Regions from separate parts of the Sporosarcina sp. Y352 genome, predicted to be linked through region 2. Evidence: predicted binding sites of a transcription regulator. Region 2 holds the regulator's gene; the other holds the start of a gene.
The links. Region 2 encodes NrdR, which represses ribonucleotide reductase genes. Its sites were predicted from a motif close to AACACNATATATNGTGTT; they were not measured.
Positions count from the first base shown of each region.

Region 1: a site for NrdR is predicted at 1,147-1,164, ahead of AC1TO6_RS18320 (vitamin B12-dependent ribonucleotide reductase). Genes of this name have one in related genera too.

Region 1 is NZ_JBXCJE010000015.1:15,647-22,183, forward strand. It holds gene AC1TO6_RS18310 (rhodanese-like domain-containing protein) at 1-17, opposite strand, end outside; gene AC1TO6_RS18315 (lipoate--protein ligase family protein) at 179-1,015, shown strand; gene AC1TO6_RS18320 (vitamin B12-dependent ribonucleotide reductase) at 1,222-3,783, shown strand; gene AC1TO6_RS18325 (DUF1385 domain-containing protein) at 3,828-4,790, opposite strand; gene AC1TO6_RS18330 (hypothetical protein) at 4,920-5,348, shown strand; gene aroQ (type II 3-dehydroquinate dehydratase) at 5,411-5,851, shown strand; gene AC1TO6_RS18340 (M24 family metallopeptidase) at 5,856-6,537, shown strand, end outside.
Region 2 is NZ_JBXCJE010000001.1:196,408-202,944, forward strand. It holds gene AC1TO6_RS01095 (hypothetical protein) at 1-27, shown strand, start outside; gene dnaI (primosomal protein DnaI) at 71-1,015, opposite strand; gene AC1TO6_RS01105 (replication initiation and membrane attachment family protein) at 1,017-2,396, opposite strand; gene nrdR (transcriptional regulator NrdR) at 2,429-2,890, opposite strand; gene AC1TO6_RS01115 (glyceraldehyde-3-phosphate dehydrogenase) at 3,044-4,066, opposite strand; gene coaE (dephospho-CoA kinase) at 4,190-4,786, opposite strand; gene mutM (bifunctional DNA-formamidopyrimidine glycosylase/DNA-(apurinic or apyrimidinic site) lyase) at 4,809-5,681, opposite strand; gene polA (DNA polymerase I) at 5,691-6,537, opposite strand, start outside.

The DNA of each region.
Region 1 (6,537 bases), on a different contig from region 2:
TTCTTAAGACGTTGCATCGTCACAACAAAATAAATGATTACGATAAGAGCAACGGCCCCTAGGATATAATAGTTCAAAACAAATTTCCCCTTTCTCTCTACCTTATCATTATAAAGATTGAGTGGCACTTGTTCAATGGGAATGATAAAATGAAATTCGTTGTGGAGGGAGAATTCGAATGAAAAAAAAGGTTTGGCACTTCATTAATTCAGGAAAATGTCGTGCTTCGTTCAATATGGCTTTGGATGAGGCACTGCTAGAATGGCATAGTAAAGGGGAAATCGGCCCAGTACTTCGATTTTATGAATGGGAACCCGCTACGTTATCAATTGGTTACTTTCAAAATGTCGAAAGAGAAATAGATATGGGTGAAGTGAAAAAAAATGGACTTGGATTCGTTCGACGTCCAACGGGGGGCAGAGGTGTCCTTCATGAGCACGAACTTACATACAGCGTTATTGTTAGTGAAAGTTATCCCGAAATGCCTGAAACGGTAACAGAAGCGTATCGTGTTATCTCGGGCGGTTTGCTTGAAGGGTTCCGCAACTTAGGCTTAGATGCATCATTTTCAGTTCCTAAAACTGAACAACAGAACAATGATTTAAAGAAACCGAGAAGTGCAGTCTGCTTTGACACACCAAGTTGGTATGAACTTGTTGTTGAGGGGAAGAAAGTTGCTGGAAGCGCGCAGACAAGACAGAAAGGTGTCATTTTACAGCACGGTGCGATACTTTTAAGTCTTGATGTGGACAAACTGGTTTCTCTCTTTAACTTTAAAACGGAAGAACACCGCGAACAAATGCGTATGAGTTTGCCAGAAAAAGCGGTAGCGATAGATAAACTGATAAACCGCTCTGTTTCAATTGAGGAATGTACAGATGCATTTTCAAAAGGTTTCGAATCAGCGCTTGATATGGAACTTGTACCATTAGAATTAACAGAACAGCAAATCGAATTCGTAATGGAAATTGAGCGGGAAAAATATGCGAATGATGACTGGACATATAGAAAATAACATCTGTAACTTTGGTGCTATTTATCGAGAATTAAGCGTTCCGAAATGCGTAAATTAAGCATTTGGAGTTTAATGTAAAAACTATTTTATTGAAGCAGGTTTCAATATGTAGTATATTAGGTATTATAATTAACACAACATGTAGTGTTCTACGTGAAAATACATGTTTTGTTTTATGAATATATCCCATAAGGAGGGATGCGTTAATGGTCATTGTTTCAAAACACCAGGAACCTATCTTGGACAAGGCACAGCTGAATGCGGATATCTCTAAATTCCCGCAAGTGCATCCAATTACAGATGATATGCATATTGAACATAAAGGGGTATCCCGGCTTGTCATGATTGACAGATATTCGTTTAAGGATACGGAAAAGGAAACACTCAAAGTTGGTGATTTCGTCGTCCTAACGGTTAAGGAAGATCCGAAATTCCCGGCACGTGGACTTGGCTTTATCACTGCAATTGATAAAAAAAGTGGAAAAGCAGATATATGGATTGAAAAAGATTTTCGCTCAGCGATCGACAATCCAGTTGAGCAGGAAAAAGGTATCATTACAAGACCGATAGAAGTTCTAGAAAAGCCACTTGAAGTTTTTTATGAGCAAATTGCCAAACGTAATGCGACAGGACTTGCCTCGGTTGAAACGACAGAAGCAAGACGAAAAGAATCGTTCGATCAGTTCTACAATCAATTGTCGAAATTGAATTTCATTCCTGCTGGACGTGTTCTATACGGAGCTGGTTCAGATACTGAAGTGACTTTCTTCAACTGTTATGTTATGCCTTTCGTGGCTGACTCTCGTGAAGGTATTTCTGATCACCGCAAACAAGTGATGGAAATCATGAGTCGCGGTGGTGGTGTTGGGACAAATGGATCCACACTACGACCACGTAACACACTTGCACGCGGCGTCAACGGTAAATCATCCGGGTCGGTTTCTTGGCTCGATGATATAGCTAAATTGACACATCTTGTCGAACAAGGTGGATCTAGACGTGGTGCACAGATGATCATGTTAGCAGATTGGCATCCGGATATTTACGAATTTATCATCTCAAAAATGCAGAATCCTAGAATCCTCCGTTACCTTGTGGAAACTACCGAAGATGAATTGATAAAAAAATTAGCAAATGAAAAACTGAAATTCAAACCGCTTACAGCTCAAGAAGAAGCGATGTACCAAGGGATAATGAACTATCGGACGATTCCTGGTATGGGTGGATTCAATGATGCAATCTTGAAAGATGCTGAAACGAAATTGCGTGATGGGGGAACCTATTCCGTACAAAATGCGGAATTCCTCACAGGTGCAAATATTTCCGTCACATTGACAGACGATTTCATGAAAGCAGTTGAACAGAACGCAGATTATGACCTGCGCTTCCCAGCTGTTGAAAAGTACTCGCCGGAAGAAATGGCTACATACAACGAAGAATGGCATAAAGTCGGCGATGTCCGTGAATGGGAACGTCAAGGGTTTGCAGTTCGTGTATACCGAACAATCAAAGCACGTGCACTTTGGGATCTTATTAACATCTGTGCAACGTACGCCGCTGAACCCGGCATTTTCTTCATCGACAATGCCAACAATGAAACGAATGCCAAAGCTTACGGCCAGCAAGTTGTGGCAACGAACCCATGTGGTGAACAACCACTTGCACCTTACAGCGTTTGCAATTTAGCTGCTGTAAACCTTGCGGAAGTCGCAAATAAAGAGACAAAAACAGTAAATTTCGAAAAATTAAAAGAAATAGTTCGTATTGGTGTTCGAATGCAGGATAATGTTATCGATGCAACGCCATATTTCCTAGCAGAAAACAAAGTACAAGCACTCGGCGAACGTCGTGTTGGGCTCGGCGTCATGGGGCTTGCCGACCTGTTGATCTATTGCGAAAAAGAATACGGTTCTCTTGAAGGCAACGACCTTGTCGACAACGTATTTGAAACGATCGCAACATCTGCTTATCGTGAATCAATCGAACTTGCAAAGGAGAAGGGAAGCTTCCCATTCCTTATCGGTAAGACTGATGAGGAAACATTAGCCCTGCGCAATGCGTTCATCAATACAGGTTTTATGAAAAAAATGCCGGAAGATATTCGCGAGTCTATTTTGGAGCACGGTATTAGAAACTCCCATTTATTAACTGTTGCACCAACTGGATCTACTGGAACCATGGTTGGCGTTAGTACTGGATTGGAACCATATTTCTCCTTTTCTTATTACCGCAGCGGGCGTCTTGGTAAATTCATCGAGGTGAAAGCTGAAATAGTAGAAGAGTATTTGAAGAATAATCCAGCTGCAGATTCGGAAAACTTACCGGAATGGTTTATCTCTTCGATGGCTCTTGCGCCTGAAGCGCATGCAGATGTACAGTGCATCATCCAACGTTGGATTGACAGTTCAATTTCTAAAACGGTCAATGCGCCACGGGGGTATACTGTTAAACAAGTTGAAAGTGTTTATGAGCGTCTCTATAAGGGCGGAGCGAAAGGTGGGACTGTCTATGTGGATGGTAGCCGAGATGCACAAGTCCTGACCTTAAAAGCTGAAGAGAATGAAATGGATTCCGACTATGTTGAAGAAGTAGTTGAACAGCGTAAAGTTGTTCTTGTCAATACAATACAAGATCTACGTTCGACAAACGTTACAATCGGATCTGAAGTCGGTGATACTTGTCCTGTATGTAGAACAGGTACAGTCGAAGAAATGGGCGGCTGTAATACATGTACGAACTGTAATGCCCAATTAAAATGCGGGTTATAAAGCAATATAAAAGCGGAAGCGGCCATAATCGGCAGCTTCCGCTTTTAAATAATTACAGGAACAGTCCCTGCTTCAAGTTCCATTGCATCAACACCATGCTCTTCTAGTTGCAATAATTTCTCAAACGATGCAATTGCAATTTCCACTTGCTTGTCATCAGGGTCTTTCGTTGTCAATAGTTGGAGCCACAAACCGGGATAGCCTAAATACTTCAAGATAGGAACATTGCGAAGCGAATTTGTTATTTGCAGGACTTCAAAAGAAATGCAGAGAACGACTGGAATGAGTAGAATCCTATTTACAATGCGGAACCAAAATGGATCGGCCGGTACAAGGAAATAAACAAACATACCAACAATTACCGTAAACAGCATAAAACTGCTACCGCAACGAAAATGGAGTCTAGATTGTGACTGAACATTTTCAACTGTCATGGGCAAATTATTTTCATATGTGTTGATAACTTTATGCTCTGCACCATGGTACTGGAATACCCTCTTAATGAGCGGTGTCATAGAAATAAGTGAAATATAGGTCAATAGCAAAATGAGCTTAAATAGACTTTCAAGCAAAATTTGTGCTGTTTTTCCTGGTGCAACAAATTGTAGTGCTTGTGCTAGAAAGACGGGGATCAGTGTAAAGAGGAACTTCCCAAATAGTAAAGATAAGACTCCGACAGCTGCGACACCAAGAACCATTACCAATTTGGAGGTTTCTTCTTTTGGTGGAAGAATTTCTTCGCCGGGCATAATATCATAGCGGTCACTGGAAAATGTTAAATGCCGTGACCCGATTCCAGCAGATTCAATTAATGCAACAAATCCACGAATAAATGGGATTTTCTTCATTTTTATCAGAGTATTACTCTTTTCCTTTGGAAGGTGGAAATAATGAATTGTATCGTCCTTTCGCCTAATTGCCGAGATGGTATGATTTTTTCCGGCAAACATAACACCTTCAACTAGTGCTTGACCCCCGTAAGTAGGAGGCTGTTGTTCTTTTTTCATATATTTAGCCCCACTTTCTTTTAATTCAACAAATACTATTAACTCATTATACTAAAAAATAAAGTTACACTCCATAATGATGTTTAAAAAGTTCTAAACCTCCCGACACTTTGTATAGGAGGGATATCTATGATGAATATTACTTTGTTATGGACTGCACTAATCGGAGCCTTAATCACAACGATAGCTCTAAAGTTCCTGCAATTATTCAATTTCATTAATTGGTCACCTATCGGCTGGGCAAAAAAATGGCAGATATTCGTATCAGCTCATTATTCAATAAAATGGATTTTGCTTTTCATGGCTCTTACATTGTTATTTGCCATTCTGTATTTCGTCGTGTCATTCACAACATCAATTCCCCCGTCTATAACCGCGTTAATTCTAGGGTTTATTGTTGTTTTTGCGGTTGAATGGACAATTGGTTCACCGCAAAGTCCTGTAGCTGCAATAAAATCGATATCTATACCTTACCTAGCGTTAATGGCCATAGTGTTCAGATTTATCACAGGAACGGCTGTATTTATGAAGAAATTTTCGGATGAAAGTGTGAAATGAGTTGCTACAAAAGAACGATATGCTAAAATGGGAAAGATAACGGTGAAGGGAATGGTGTGGCAGTGAAGTTACTTATTCTAAACGGACCCAATCTAAACAGGCTTGGTAGTAGGGAGCCAGGTATTTACGGTGCTGAAACATTAGCAGATGTTGAAAGTAAACTAGACAAGGCTGCGTCGCTCCATGATGTTGAACTATCATTCTTCCAATCGAACTGGGAGGGTGCACTAGTCGATAAGATCCACGAAGCTGGTGACACCAGTCTTGATGGCATTATTTTTAATCCTGGAGCGTTTACACACTATAGCATTGCTCTACGTGATGCAATCGCATCTGTCGATGTGCCTGTCATTGAGATCCATATATCAAACATACATAGCCGAGAGCCGTTTAGAGAGAAGTCTGTCATTGCACCGGTCTGTATCGGTCAGTTAACTGGATTTGGCACTGACGGATATCAACTGGCCTTTCAAGCATTTCTTCTCCGGAGAAAAGGGGTATGAAACTGTGAAATTGACAAAAATACGGGAACTGTTAATCGAACATGGCATTGATGCACTGCTAATCACAAACGAATTCAACCGTCGTTATATGACAGGATTCACAGGTACCGCTGGGCTTGCGCTAATCTCGGCTGATGATGCAGTATTCATCACAGATTTTCGTTATACGGAACAGGCGGAAAAAGAGATTCAAGGTTTCCGTATCGTCCAGCATACGGCAACAATCATAGAAGAAGTAGCAATCCAGGCGAAAAAAATGAAACTTCGTACTATCGGTTTCGAAAAAGATAATGTATCATTCGGTCTTTATGAGCTTTACAATGAAAAAGTTGATGCGGAGCTGAAACCAGTCTCGGGTCTTGTTGAAAAACTACGTATGGTGAAAACGGAAGATGAGCTTATCATTTTGAAAAAAGCGGCTAAGATTGCAGATGACGCATTCACACATATTTGCGGTTTTATCAAACCGGGTCTCACAGAGTTGGAAGTATCGAATGAGCTGGAGTTTTCCATGCGAAGTCAAGGAGCTACGTCATCATCATTCTCTATTATTGTTGCTTCCGGTTTGCGCGGAGCATTGCCCCATGGTGTAGCAACAAATAAAGTAATCAATTCGGGTGACTTTGTCACTTTAGACTTCGGTGCGTTGTATGAAGGTTATATTTCAGACATTACACGTACTGTTG
Region 2 (6,537 bases):
AATCGTAATGACAGAAATAATAAATAAATTATAAAGAACTGGCACATGAATTTACTCATGTGCCAGTTCTTTATTTTTCTCGTCTATTTTTCCCTTGGAGCCGTACCGGGCTACTAATCATTCGAATCCTTTCCATGATCCGAGCCGCTTTGACTGCTTCTTTTTCTCCGCGCTGTGTATACGTCAGGTGATCTTCAAGTTCAGCGTAATTAAAATTGGAAGTGAAAAAAGTGGGCAACTTTTCTGCCATTCTGAATTGGAGTATTGTTCCTAATACTTCATCACGTGTCCATGCTGACATCGTTTCCGCACCAATATCATCAAGCATTAGCACTTGTGCACCTTTCACAAAATCAATTTTTTCATTGAGCGTTTGATCTTGAATTGATTGCTTCATTTCCCTCAGAAATTCCGGAACGTAAACAGCAACCGTCCGTATTCTACGATTCGCCAATTCATTAGCCAATGCTCCAAGCACAAACGATTTTCCAATTCCAAACGGGCCATAGATGTACAAACCGCGTTCAGGTAATTTCCCAGTTTCATCGATAACATTTAAAAAGTCTTTCGCAGCACGTACTGCCTTTACTCTACTGTCATCAAAAAACATATCAATATTTTGTAATTTTGCTTCCATAACGTCTTTAGGCATATACATGCTATCAATCATCTTTGTAATATTACGCTGATTGTCATCCATTAACTTGTTGGGGCATTTCATATATTCTACATCAATTAGCTCGCGAGAGAGTAACAATTTGGGTTCGAAGCCTTTCATGATATTGACACACCCCTCAAGATCGGGACACTTTCCACAACTGTGGGAAGCGGTGGCATATTCGTATAACTTGCCTAAGCTCCGCTCAACAACTTCACCATTAACTTCAGTGGAATGATCCGTTAAAAATTGTTGTACTCCTGGACTCTCCATCACTTCTTTTCGCAACTCATCATACCTTGCAGCAAATGCCGGTGATTTCACAACCCGTTTCAGCGTATCGCCAATATGTTCCATTTCAGTTCACCATCCCGTCCCCTGTTACGCCTAATTCCTTTAGTAATTTACGACGTTCTTCATCAATAGCTGAAGAAGACTTAACAGGTACATCTGTTTTTGTTTTCTCTTCATCTTTTTTATAAAACCATTCCGGTACTTTTTCTTCACGTACAGATTTTCGTCTTGGCCATGATTTCTGTCCTGTATTCTGACCTTCATTTTTCCACTTCACATACTGATCATGCTCACTCCGTGAAATTTCCATTGCGGTTTTCACAGTTTCCACCTTTTTGCTCATCCAATGGGAAGCTATCCGCTCAGCATAACTGGTCGTTATTTTCCCATCATTACGGTAAAGTACGTATTGCAAGAGGACATTGACGACACCAACGGACAATCCATGAGTATTGATTAGTTTTTCGGCAAGCTTCACATCTACCGATACCGGCTCTTTTCCTATAAAATCACGCAGCATTTCAATTGGTGCCGTATTTTCAAGATAATGTACCAATTCTTCTTCTTGCGACAATACTCCTGTTTCAGGCTTAGGTGGTTCTTTCGCATACACTTTATGTAAGACTGGTGCTTCTTTTGAAACGTTCATTTTATAAAATTCAGCAGCTGATTTACGTAATCTGTCCTCTGGCAACATAAGATCTTCATCAAGTGCCATCATAATAACTTTTTGCATATCTAATGGCGTCAGCGAATAAAGGAATGCGAGTTTTGCAATTGATTCCTTTGAAACAGAAGATAATGAAGCTTTAGGGACCATTTGTTCAGATAACCCCGAACGAAGCAGGTCGAAATCAAAGTCGGAATGCAAGAATGGAACACCTTCCGATTCATTCCGTCCGATAAACTGCTGGTCCTCGCCCACATCCAAGCTATGACCCTGTTGTACGGGTGTATACACATCCAAAAATGTACGTGAAACATCTTCAAATCCGAATTCATTAACACTTTCTATCGCAAAACGACTACGTAGATTTCGGTATGCCTGTTCCCCAATTTTGCTAAACAAGAATGTCGACAATAATGGATCTAGAAAAAAAGCTTTGGCATCCAGTGGAGGAAGCAGTTCGTAAACAAATAATCTTGCATCCCCATCTTTCTTCTTGTACGTACGCAGCAAACCAATTGCTTCAAGAGAAATCCTGGCCTCGAAAACAGGTCCTAGCGGCATCGTCAAAATGTTCATTAGATGGTAATGATTATATTCACGATCATCCTCCCGCTCCGCATCCGCCCACAATGTCATAAACAGACTCATTGCTCCAGGACCAATCAGTGGCTGATAAAATAAGGTGAGGAGTTGGCGATCATAATCCGAAAATGGCTGCGTTAACCGAATCTTGTATGCATCAACTGGTTGTAGCTCTTTATAAAGTGGTGCCATTGCAACTCTACTTCCTATCTAAATGGGATACGTTATTTTTTAGTTCGTTTTTGTAAGTTTTGCAATTCTTCTATGAAAACCGTGATGTCTTTATATTGGCGATAGACCGAAGCAAATCTGACATATGCGACTTCATCAACTTCAGAAAGTCGTTCCATAACCATTTCTCCTACATCATCGGAATTAATCTCTACGACACCTGCACTTCTCAATTCTTTTTCAATCGAAGTAACAATGTTTTTCAAGTCTTCAAGTTGGACCGGACGTTTTTCACAAGCACGGATTAGTCCTCTGAGTACTTTTTCCCCACTAAATTCTTCACGTGACTCATCCTTTTTCACGACAATCAGTGGTGTTTCCTCAACTTTTTCAAATGTCGTGAATCGGAACGCGCATTGTTCACATTCCCTGCGACGTCGGATAGATTTATTCTCCTCGGCAGGTCTGGAATCGACGACCCGGGTGCCATTGTATTGGCAAGCTGGACATTTCATAAGTTGGTTCCTCCGATTTTTCTTAGATAATAACTTAATTATAACAGAACATGTCCCAAAAAATCAGAATGGAGGGGAAATATCATTGGACAAACCAAAAAAGCGTCCTCCTAATCATATTATATTGATTAGGAGGACGCTTGCTATTTATGATTAAACCAGCGCATCTTTTTTTAATGCAGCAGCTACTTTTTTCGTTAAATCAACAACACGAGCAGAGTAACCCCACTCATTATCATACCAGGCAAGCACTTTCACTTTACGATTAGCCATAACCATTGTTGAGAGGCCGTCAATGATAGCTGAGTCCGTTGTTGTATTGAAATCGATGGATACAAGTGGCTCTGTCGTAAGACGAAGGATACCTGCCATAGCCCCAGTTGACGCCTTTATAAACGCGTCATTAACCATTTCTACTGTAACATCTTGCTTTAAATCCACAACTAGGTCAACTAGTGAAACATTAGGCGTCGGTATCCGTAGAGACATCCCGTGAATTTTCCCTTCCAATTCAGGAAGTACAAGCGCTAATGCTTTTGCAGCCCCAGTTGACGTAGGAATGATAGATTGCCCACATGCACGTGCGCGACGAAGATCCTTGTGCGGATTATCCAAGTTTTTTTGATCGTTCGTGTATGCGTGTACAGTCGTCATTAACCCATTTTCGATACCGAATGTATCGTTGAGTACTTTAGCTACAGGAGCTAAACAGTTTGTCGTGCAGCTAGCATTTGAAATGATATCATGTTTTTTAATATCGAATTTATCTTCGTTGACTCCCATTACAATTGTCACATCTTCATTTTTACCTGGAGCAGAGATAATGACTTTTTTTGCTCCAGCTTCAAGGTGAAGTGCAGCTTTGTCTCGGGAATTGAATTTACCAGTCGCTTCGATGACAATATCAATACCGAGTTCCTTCCAAGGCAAGTTAAGCGGATCGCGGTCAGAAACGATTTTCACTCGTTTTCCATTGACGACAATTGCATTTTCTTCTGCAATCACTTCACCATCAAATGTACCATGATTCGTATCGTATTTTATAAGATGAGCAAGTGTTTCTGATGGATACGTTGCATTTATCGCAACAATTTCCACATCTTCTTCTCTAATCATTTGACGGAAAACCATCCGTCCAATTCTTCCGAACCCGTTAATCGCAATAGAAGTAGTCATATATAGATCCTCCAATATGTATGTTATACAATACGTGTTTATTCGCTCATTAGTATAACACATATTAATTCAGAAAAAAGCATATTAACTATTTATTACGTTTTTCATCTATTCAGATAATGATTATGGTTGCGCATTCCAATCTAATAGTATCGCATCAAGCTGTCGCCCCGTGTGCTCTACTGTCTCATTATTGTGTAATACCGCATCTGCACCCAGTTCCTTTTCTTCCATTGAAAGCTGAGATTTGATTCGTGCATCCGCTTCTTCTTCCGATAACACATTACGCGCAATAAGCCTTTGTTTCTGGATTTCTGGAGTTACGGACACGACTATGATTCTATCCACAAAGGATTGTAGTTTACTTTCAAACAAAAGCGGGATATCCAGTATGACTGTATTTGAGCCTGCTAAGACCCAGTGCTCTTTTTGTCTTAGCATCTCTTTTCTAATAGCAGGGTGCATGATTCCATTTAATATTCTGCGCTCTTCTTCATGTCCAAAAATACGCGTGCCCAGTTTTTCTCGATTTAGAGATCCATCCTCATGTACTATATCTTGTCCGAATACGCGGACAATCTCCATAAGGACCGGACTCCCCGGCTCCACTACCAGTCGTGCTATTTCATCCGCATCTACTATAGGGTAACCTTTTTTCTTCAGCATAGCGGAAACAGTGCTCTTTCCACTTGCAATACTGCCAGTTAATCCGATAATCATAGCTTAGAAGGCCTCCTATCAATCATTTCTGGCATTTTGGACAATAAACGGATGTCCTGCTAGCAATTTTCATACTCTTAGTAGCTGTGCCACAAAAAGGGCAAACTTTCCTACCATACATTTTAAGCCGATCCTGCATTGTTCCTGCTTCACCATTAATATTACGGTAATCTGAAATGGAACTCCCGCCTGCATCGATACTTTCCTGTAAAATGGCTACGATTTCATCGAACAATTCGTTTTTCCGTCTTAAGCTTATCCGTTCCGCTGTTCTACCAGGATGAATGTGCATCTTAAACAGCGCTTCTGTTGCATAAATATTTCCACATCCCGATAACACCTGACCATCCATGATGACTTCTTTAATTGGTTTACAAGCATATTTCGGAGTTGAAGCACACTCAAGAAAGTGAAGGCGCGCTTCGGAAGCGAAAGGCTCAGGCGCCATTTTCAATAAAGGCGGATGATCCGCTTCACATCCGAGAAGCCGTAATTCTCCAAAACGACGAATGTCTGAGTAGACAAGCAATCCTCCATCTTCCAGTTTGAAGATAACGTGCACATGTTTGCGGAATTTCGCTTCCGTTATCTCTTCTACCGTGTTGACAGTGAACCAGGCTCCTGTCATACCCAGATGACTGACCAGGAGACAAGTTTTACTGTTTTTCGTTAAATGAAAATATATATATTTACTTCGACGCGTAACATCTAAAATGGTCATTCCAGCCATTTCTAAAATGAAATCTTCAGTTGTAATTCCCTTTATCACAGCTTCTTTACCTAGTTGTTTTGATTTAATGACCGTCTCTGAAACAATCGCTTCTTGGATAGTCCTTCCTCTCGCAATAGGTGCGAGTGCCCGGACGACCCCTTCTACTTCTGGCAGTTCAGGCATTTTCTTACCTCACTTCGTTTCGTACCAGGATAATCCAAACGCCCAGTCCACTTTTAATGGTACGTCAAGTGCAATTGCGGATTCCATCACTTCAGGTACGATTTCTTTTAATTTTTCAATTTCATTTTCCGGTGCTTCAAAGATAAGTTCATCGTGCACTTGCAAGAGCATACGTGTCTGCATGCCTTCCACTTCAAGGCGTTTAGCCATTTCAATCATAGCTTTCTTAATGATATCTGCCGCACTTCCTTGAATCGGTGTATTCATGGCTGTTCGTTCTGCAAAACTTCTTAAATTGAAATTCGAACTTGTGATTTCCGGTAAATAACGCCTGCGGTTCATGAGCGTCGTCACATAGCCTTTTCTTTTCGCTTCTGCAACGATATCATTCATATACTGTTTGACACCTGGAAAACTACTGAGATAGGTGTCAATAAATTTAGCAGCATCTTTTCTCGTAATGTCGAGGTTTTGTGAAAGTCCGTAATCACTAATACCATATACAATCCCAAAGTTGACGGCTTTGGCTGCCCGCCGCATATCTGAAGTCACGAGGTCTTTTTCAACGCCGAATACATCCATTGCTGTTTTTGTATGAATATCTGCACCTTCGTGAAAAGCTTCAATCATTTTTTCATCCTGAGACATATGTGCAAGTACACGAAGTTCAATTTGGGAATAGTCGGCAGCAAATAAGTACCAGCCCGGTTCAGAAGGAACGAACGCTGCACGTATTTTCCTTCCTTCCTCAAGTCGTACAGGAATGTTTTGCAAATTGGGATTAATGGAACTTAGACGTCCTGTTGTTGTGAGTGCTTGTTGGAATCGGGTATGAATTTTTCCATCTTCATGAATC